One region of the Streptomyces sp. NPDC043876 genome, then DNA from elsewhere that is predicted to be linked to it. Evidence: riboswitches for the same ligand, from Rfam matches in the RefSeq annotation. Region 1 holds a riboswitch; the other holds the start of a gene.
The links. Region 1 has a riboswitch for S-adenosylmethionine ahead of AC0693_RS08655 (aminotransferase class V-fold PLP-dependent enzyme). Riboswitches for the same ligand answer to the same signal wherever they lie in the genome.
Positions count from the first base shown of each region.

Region 2: another riboswitch for S-adenosylmethionine. It lies ahead of thrC (threonine synthase); the one in region 1 lies ahead of AC0693_RS08655 (aminotransferase class V-fold PLP-dependent enzyme).

Region 1 is NZ_JBWKDV010000002.1:789,407-793,815, forward strand. Features, by position in the region: gene qcrB (cytochrome bc1 complex cytochrome b subunit) at 1-940, shown strand, start outside; gene trpD (anthranilate phosphoribosyltransferase) at 1,086-2,150, shown strand; SAM riboswitch class IV at 2,236-2,352, shown strand; gene AC0693_RS08655 (aminotransferase class V-fold PLP-dependent enzyme) at 2,576-3,991, shown strand; gene AC0693_RS08660 (Lrp/AsnC family transcriptional regulator) at 4,384-4,409, opposite strand, start outside.
Region 2 is NZ_JBWKDV010000001.1:951,184-955,592, reverse strand. Features, by position in the region: gene AC0693_RS04650 (alpha,alpha-trehalose-phosphate synthase (UDP-forming)) at 1-249, opposite strand, end outside; gene AC0693_RS04645 (glucosyl-3-phosphoglycerate synthase) at 329-1,279, opposite strand; SAM riboswitch class I at 1,474-1,621, shown strand; gene thrC (threonine synthase) at 1,615-2,925, shown strand; gene AC0693_RS04635 (ubiquitin-like small modifier protein 1) at 2,958-3,233, shown strand; gene AC0693_RS04630 (cold-shock protein) at 3,628-3,834, shown strand; gene groL (chaperonin GroEL) at 4,227-4,409, shown strand, end outside.

The sequences.
Region 1 (4,409 bases):
CCACCTGATCCTGGTCTTCTACCACAAGCACACCCAGTTCGCGGGCCCCGGCAAGACGAACAAGAACGTCGTCGGCATGCCGCTGCTGCCGGTCTACATGGCCAAGGCCGGAGGCTTCTTCTTCCTGGTCTTCGGTGTCATCGCGGCCATCGCGGCGCTGGCGTCGATCAACCCGATCTGGGCGCTCGGCCCGTACCGCCCGGACCACGTGTCCACCGGTGCGCAGCCCGACTGGTACATGGGCTTCTCCGAGGGCCTGATCCGTGCCATGCCGGGCTGGGAGATCAACCTGTGGGGCCACACGCTCGTCCTGGGCGTGTTCATCCCGCTGGTGATCTTCCCGCTGATCCTGGTCGCGATCGCGGTCTACCCGTTCATCGAGTCCTGGGTCACCGGTGACAAGCGCGAGCACCACCTGCTGGACCGCCCGCGCAACGTCCCGACCCGTACGGGCTTCGGCGTCGCCTGGATCACCTGGTACGTGATCCTGCTCATCGCCGGCGGCAACGACATGTTCGCGCAGTACTTCCACCTGTCGATCAACTCGATCACGTGGTTCGCGCGGATCGGCTTCTTCGTCGGCCCGGTCATCGCCTTCGTCATCACCAAGCGGATCTGCCTCGGCCTCCAGCGCCGGGACCGGGACAAGGTGCTGCACGGTCGCGAGACCGGCATCATCAAGCGCCTGCCGCACGGTGAGTTCGTCGAGGTCCACGAGCCGCTCTCGCAGGGCCAGCTGCACACGCTGACCTCGTACGAGCAGTACAAGCCGCTCGAGATCGGCCCGACGGTCGACGAGAACGGCGTCGAGCGCAAGGTCTCGGGCGTCGAGAAGCTCCGCGCGAAGCTGAGCAAGGGCTTCTACGGCGAGGACAACCAGATCCCGAAGCCCACGTCCGAGGAGTACAAGGAGATCCAGAGCGGCCACGGCCACCACTGACTCCGCCTGACGGACTGATTCCGGTCAGTCTCCGCGTCGCCACGGCAAGAGCCCCGTCCAGTCACTGGACGGGGCTCTTTGCCGTACTCCCCGCCTGGATAGGCTGGGGCCTCACCCATCGACTGTGGACCATCAGGAGCGGACCATGAACGTTGTGACCCCGGCGGGCGGCGACAGCGTGGCGGCCCGCACCTGGCCGGCCGTACTGGACGCCCTGCTCGACGGCCGCGACCTCGGCGCGGACGACACGGCGTGGGCGATGGACCGCATCATGCGCGGAGAGGCGACGGACGCCCAGATCGCGGGCTTCGTGGTCGCGCTGCGGGCCAAGGGCGAGACCGTCGCCGAGATCAACGGCCTCGTACGGACCATGTACGACCACGCCAACCTGATCGAGGTCCCCGGCCGGACGGTCGACATCGTCGGCACCGGCGGCGACGGCGCCAAGACGGTCAACATCTCGACGATGTCCGCGATCGTGGTCGCCGGGACGGGCGCCAAGGTGGTCAAGCACGGCAACCGCGCCGCGTCCTCCTCCAGCGGCGCCTCCGACGTCCTGGAGCAGCTGGGCGTCAACCTCGACCTGACCCCCGCGCGGGTGGCCGAGGTGGCCGAGGAGGCGGGCATCACCTTCTGCTTCGCCGTCAAGTTCCACCCGGCGCTGCGGTACGTCGCGGGCGCCCGCAGGGAACTGGGCATCCGGACCACCTTCAACGTGCTGGGCCCGCTGACCAACCCCGCGAAGGTACGGGCGCAGGCGACCGGCGTCGCCGACCCCCGGATGGCCCCCATCGTGGCGGGCGTGCTCGCCGAACGCGGCTCCTCCGCACTGGTCTTCCGGGGCGACGACGGCTTCGACGAGCTGACCACCACGGCGACCTCCCGGGTGTGGTGGGTGCGCGACGGCAAGGTCACCGAGCAGGGCTTCGACCCGCGCGACATCGGCATCTCCCTGGTCGACGTCTCCGCGCTGCGGGGCGCCGACCCCGCCTACAACGCGGACGTCGCCCGGCGCCTGCTGGCGGGGGAGGGCGGCCCGGTGCGCGACGCCGTGCTGCTGAACTCGGCGGCCGCGCTGGTGGCCCTGGACCCGGGCAGCGGCACGCTGGAGGAGCAGCTGGCGGCGGGCGTCACCCGGGCGGCGCAGTCGATCGACTCCGGTGCGGCCCTGGCCGCGCTGGACCGGTGGGTGAAGGCCAGCAACGCCTGAGCAGGGTCGGTTTCGCGCCGGGCCCCGGTTCCGACATGCGGACCGGGGCTTGTGCGCGGGAGATCGTGTGGCAGGATGCAGACCAGGTCACGAGTGACAGCGTTTAGGCCCCGGCTTGCTGTCCGGCAACCCTCCTTCCGTGGCGGGGTGCCCCGGGTGATGACCAGGCCGCAGGCAGCGAGGCTTGCGGCAAGCGCGGATCCCTCGAATCCAGGGGTCCTGGTCTCTCGAGGAGCGTTTTCCGTGAGCAAGCGAATGCGATAGGGCGCTCAAGCCCCTTCTTCACCCCCCGGAACAGGGTCCTGTCCGCGTACCTCCGGTACCGCCGGCGCACCCCGTCTCCCGGGACTCCCCGTACCCCGCCCTCCGCGGCCGCGTACGGGCCCCCTGAAGCCATTCACCCCTGCCTGCCGGGAGATACCGCCATGTCCGCATCCCTGAACGCCGCCACCACCTCCACCGCTGACACGAGCGTCGGCGCCGCCTGCGACGCCGCCTGTGCCGAGCCGCTCCAGGTGCTCGGCCGGGACGTCACCGTGCCGCTGGTCACCGGCGGCGAAGTGACCTACGCGGCGCTGGACTACGCCGCCAGCGCCCCGGCGCTGCAGCGGGTCTGGGACGACGTGGCCGCGTACGCCCCCTACTACGGCAGCGTGCACCGCGGGGCCGGGTACCTCTCGCAGCTCTCCACCGACCTCTTCGAGCAGAGCCGGGCCACGGTCGCGGAGTTCCTCGACTGCCGCCCCGCCGATCAGGTGATCTTCACCCGGTCCACCACCGACTCGCTGAACCTCCTCGGCCAGGCGCTCCCGGCCGACTGCCAGGTCTTCGTCTTCGAGACCGAGCACCACGCCTCGCTGCTGCCCTGGCGCGACGCCCGGGTCACCTACCTGAACGCCCCGCGCACCCCGGGCGAGGCCGTCGCCACGCTGGAGCGGGCGCTGGCCGACCGCACTGCATCGACTGAAGGGGGCTACGGCCCGGCGCTGGTCTGCGTCACCGGCGCGTCCAACGTCACCGGTGAACTGTGGCCGGTCAGGGAACTCGCCGCCGCCGCGCACGCCCACGGCGCGCGGATCGTCCTGGACGCCGCCCAGCTCGCCCCGCACCACCCGGTGTCGGTGCAGGACCTGGACGTCGACTGGGTCGCCTTCTCCGGGCACAAGCTGTACGCGCCCTTCGGCTCGGGCGTGCTCGCGGGGCGGGCCGACTGGCTCCAGGAGGCCGAGCCGTACCTCGCGGGCGGCGGTGCCTCCCGGAAGGTGGCCCGGCGCGAGGACGGCGGCGTGGACGTCGAGTGGCACACCACCGCGGCCCGCCACGAGGCCGGTTCGCCGAACGTCATCGGCGTCTACTCCATCGCCTCCGCCTGCCGGGCGCTGACCGAGGCCGGGTTCGACACCCTGGTCGCGCGCGAGCGGCACCTGATCGCGAAGGTCCGCGAGGGCCTGGCCGAGGTCCCGGCCGTGCGGATCCTGTCCCTGTTCGGTGACGACGCGCCGCGCGTGGGCGTCATCTCCTTCGTCGTGGACGGCTGGAACAGCTCGCACTTCGCCGCCGCGCTCTCCGCCGAGTACGGGATCGGGGTCCGCGACGGCCTGTTCTGCGCCCACCCGCTGGTCCGGACCCTGCTGGGCAGCGCGCCGCAGGAGCCGGGCGAGTGCGGGGCGCCGGAGTCGGAGCCGGGGGAGCGGTCGCTGAACGCGATCCGGGTCAGCTTCGGGGCGGGTACGCCGGACGAGCACGTGGAGCGGTTCGTGGGGGCCGTGCGGGAGTTGGTGGCGCAGGGGGCGCAGTGGACGTACCGCACGGAAGAAGGCCGCTGCGTCCCGGCCGTCTGACGCTCGCCTCATTCGCCGGCGGGGCTGAGGCATGCCCCCTGGCCCGGGGTCGGCGGGTTCGCCTCAAACGCCGGCGGGGCTGGGGTATGCCCCCCTGGCCCGGGGGTGGGCGTCCCGGCCCGCGGTGGTTCGCCTCAAACGCCGGCGGGGCTGGGTAGGGCTAGTGGTCCCTGACGCCATGGCCCACGCCGCGGGTCGGGGTCGGGACGGGGACGGGCAGGAGTGTCCCCGCAGGACGAGCGGCCACCGCTGGGGACTTTCTCCGAACCGGTGAGGCCGCGAGCCGAGGAGACGCTCGTGCGCGGCACCGGCACGGCCGCGGCCCGCCACCCCGGGCCAGGGGCCATACCCCAGCCCCGCCGGCGTTTGAGGCGAAACGGCCGCGGCCGGCGCTACGCGTCGAGGCCGATCGCGAACG
Region 2 (4,409 bases), on a different contig from region 1:
GTCGTCGTAGACGGCCGGATCGATGTCCAGCATCCGCACGCCCGGCTCGGCGACCCCCCGGCGGACCGCCTCGCGGTCCGCGTCGGAGAGCGCCGCGCAGATCCACAGGGCGTCCGGCTGCCGGGTGAGGGCGGCGGAGAGACCGGAGACGAGGCCGCCTCCGCCGCGCCGGGCGCTGAGGTTCCCTTCGGCGTCGAGGGCGTACGAGAGCGGGCCGCGGTTCGCGGCGACGAGTACCTGAGAGGCCATGCGGGCAACCTAGCCCGGGCGGGCCGGGCTCAAACCGTGAGCCCCGTCATGCCACCCCGCGCCCACCCGGCCGCACCCGTCAGGCCACCCGCCGGTGGGCGTACTCCTCCACCTCCAGCATCGGCGGCCGCTCCACCGTGTCCACCGGGTGGGTGCGCGGTTCGAAGCCGTCCGGGCCCCGCTCGAACTGGGTCAGTTCCGGCCGCACCAGGTGCCCGCGCGACAGGCGCAGCTGCGCGGTGCGGTAGATCGCGGCGGCCATCCGGCCCAGCGCCCGCCCGTCCTGGTGGCGGTGCAGCCGTACGCCGACGTCCACCTGCGCCAGCGCGTCCAGGCCCGCCGTGTGCAGCGCGTCCACCAGCAGGCCCAGCTCGACGCCGTAGCCGACGGGGAACGGCAGCCGCTCCAGCAGGGAGCGCCGTACGGCGTACTCGCCGCCCAGCGGCTGGACGAATCCGGCCAGCTGCGGCCAGTGCAGGTTCAGCAGCGGGCGGGCGACCAGCTCGGTGACCCGGCCGCCCTGCCCGGGCGCGTCGCCGAGCGGGCGGTCGTACATCGCCTTGACGAACTGCACGTCCGGTTCGGTCAGCAGCGGGCCGACGATCCCGGAGACGAAGGCGGCGGAGAAGTCGCGCAGGTCGGCGTCGACGAAACAGACGATGTCCCCGGTGGTGACCAGCAGCGAGCGCCACAGCACCTCGCCCTTGCCGGGCAGCGCCGGGACCCGCGGCAGGATGTCGTCGCGGTGCACCACGCGGGCGCCCGCGCGCCGCGCGACCTCGGAGGTCCGGTCGCTCGAACCGGAGTCGACGACGACGAGTTCGTCGACCAGCGGGACGGGCAGGCAGGTCATCAGGTCACGGCGGATGACCTCGACGATCGCGCCGACCGTCGCCTCTTCGTCGAGAGCGGGCAGGACGACGCTGACTGTGATGCCCGATGCCCGCTTGGCCGAGAGCAGCCGCTCCAGCGGTCGGTCGGTGGCGGACCAGGAGCGGGCCCCCAGCCAGCGCTCCACCTCTTCCAGCACCTTCAGCACTCCCTGATTCGGTGGTGACCCGGCCATCGTTATGGCCGAAATATGATCCATCTCGCGGTTTGGACGGCTGTCTCAACCATCCATGCCTTCGGTTACAGTCTTGAACAACGCGGAGGACCATCGCATGTCGGGGGTCCCCACGTACAAACGCACGGGTGCGCCGCCAAGGCGCGTTCGCGCCATACCGCTCATCCAGAGGGGCAGAGGGATACGGCCCGTTGAAGCCCCGGCAACCCTCCAGTCGGTCTCGCGCTCATGTACGCAGCGAGGTCCCCGGCTAGGGAAGGTGCCAAATCCGTCTCGTGGCGAAGTGCGCCACGGGGAAGATGAGGAGAAAGGGCCTCGCCGTCATGGCTGTACAGACTGACGTCACCTCTGCCGCGACCACCGTCGATCTCGGACCCGCCGCCGCGCTTTCCTGCCGCGAATGCGCCACCCGGTTCGAGCTCGGTCCCATTTTCGCCTGCGCCGAGTGTTTCGGCCCGCTGGAAGTGGCCTACGACCTTCCGGCCGGTGACCCCGAGGCGCTGCGCGCCGCGATCGAGGCCGGGCCGAACAACATCTGGCGCTACGCGCCGCTGCTGCCCGTCCCCGCCGACGTGGCCTCCAAGCCGAACCTGAACCCGGGCTTCACCAAGCTCGTGGACGCCGAGAACCTGGCCAAGGAGCTGGGCGTCACCGGCAAGCTCTACGTCAAGGACGACTCCGGCAACCCGACGCACTCCTTCAAGGACCGGGTCGTCGCGATCGCCGTCGAGGCGGCTCGCGCCTTCGGCTTCACCACGCTCTCCTGCTCCTCCACGGGCAACCTGGCCGGCGCCGTCGGCGCCGCCGCCGCCCGGGCCGGACTGCGCTCCTGCGTGTTCATCCCGCACGACCTGGAGCAGGGCAAGGTCGTCATGGCCGGCGTGTACGGCGGTGACCTGGTCGGCATCGAGGGCAACTACGACGACGTCAACCGGTTCTGCTCCGAACTGATCGGCGACCCGCTCGGCGAGGGCTGGGGCTTCGTCAACGTCAACCTGCGCCCGTACTACGGCGAGGGCTCCAAGACCCTGGCGTACGAGATCTGCGAGCAGCTCGGCTGGCAGCTGCCCGACCAGATCGTCATCCCGATCGCGTCCGGCTCGCAGCTCACGAAGATCGACAAGGGTCTCCAGGAGCTGATCAGGCTCGGCCTGGTCGAGGACAAGCCGTACAAGATCTTCGGCGCCCAGGCCGAGGGCTGCTCGCCCGTCTCGACCGCCTTCAAGGCCGGTCACGACGTGGTCCGCCCGCAGAAGCCGGACACCATCGCCAAGTCGCTCGCCATCGGCAACCCGGCGGACGGCCCCTACGTCCTGGACATCGCGCGCCGCACGGGCGGTTACGTCGAGGACGTGAACGACATGCAGGTCGTCGAGGCCATCAAGATCCTGGCGCAGACCGAGGGCATCTTCGCCGAGACCGCGGGCGGCGTGACCGTCGGCGTGACGAAGAAGCTCATCGAGAACGGGCAGCTCGACCCGGCGCTGACCACGGTGATCCTCAACACCGGCGACGGCCTGAAGACCCTGGAGGCGGTGGCCGACGACAGCGGCCAGACCGCCACCATCCGCCCCAGCCTGGACGCGTTCCGCGCCGCCGGCCTGGCCTGACCCTCCCCGACCCCCGGAAAGGCAGTAGCGCCATGAGCGTCAACGTCCGCATCCCCACCATCCTGCGCACCTACACCGGCGGCAAGGCCGAGGTCCCGGCCGACGGCGCGACCCTCAGCGAGGTCATCGACTCCCTGGAGCAGAGCCACCCGGGCATCGCCGCCCGCGTCCTCGACGACCAGGGCAAGCTGCGCCGCTTCGTGAACGTCTACGTGAACGACGACGACGTGCGCTTCGAGGGCGGGCTGCAGACGCCGACGCCGGACGGCGCGGGCGTCTCGATCATTCCCGCCGTCGCGGGCGGCTGATCCCCCGCGGCAGCGCTCCACCCCGAATTGCCCTCTCCGGTGAGAAACGGAGGGGGCAATTCTGCTTGGTTGGGCGCGGTAGAGTTGGGGAAGTCCCCACCGCTGTTCTTGCCCGCCGCATATGAACGGGCCGCGGAAGGGTTGACATTGAGTCAACATGCAAGCGCGCTATGAGGCCTTGGCGTCCTTTGTCCGGCCCGAGTTGCCCCGGAATACTCCTAATTTTCACCCTATTTCAAAGTTTTGGCGTGTCCAGAATTCTCGTCGGAATGACCTGTTGCAGACAGCAGCGGTGCGGATACATTCAGCCCCGGTCGAGGCGTTCCGGCGCAAGTTCTGACCCGGGTCCGCGAAGTGCGGTCCTGCGCAAGGGCCAGTAATAGGGGAGTTAGGCATGGCTCAGGGCACCGTCAAGTGGTTCAACGCGGAGAAGGGCTACGGCTTCATCGCGGTCGACGGTGGTGCGGATGTGTTCGTCCACTACAGCGCCATCCAGATGGACGGGTACCGCACCCTTGAAGAGGGTCAGCGGGTCGAGTTCGAGATCTCGCAGGGCCAGAAGGGTCCGCAGGCGGACATGGTCAAGCTCGCTGTCGGCTAGCCGGAGCGATCGACCACCGACAGACGAACACGAGGGGCCCGCATCCCGGGACTAGGGATGCGGGCCCCTCGTGCGTACGGGCTTCCGCGCCGGGGCGTGAGCGGCCGCCGGGGGGCCGCGGGCCTTGCGGCGCCTGGCCGGGGAGGGTGCGCGGGGCGCGCCGCGGGCCACGCCGTTCACCGGGTGTTCCCCCAAGCCGCTTGCACTCGGGGGTGCCGAGTGCTAATCATTGGCGTTAGCACTCTCCTAGTGAGAGTGCTACATAAACGAGGACCGGGTCAGTGAGGCCCGCAGGGTCCGGCGGGAAGAAACCGCCGGGCACGCAGGCCGTCCGTCGCGGGCGCGGGCGCGGTCCAGGAGCAATCCACCGCTGTCCGGGAGGACCACTTCAGATGGCCAAGATCATTGCGTTCAACGAGGAGGCCCGGCGCGGTCTCGAGCGAGGCATGAACCAGCTCGCCGACGCCGTCAAGGTCACCCTTGGCCCCAAGGGTCGCAACGTCGTCCTTGAGAAGAAGTGGGGCGCCCCCACGATCACCAACGATGGTGTCTCCATCGCCAAGGAGATCGAGCTC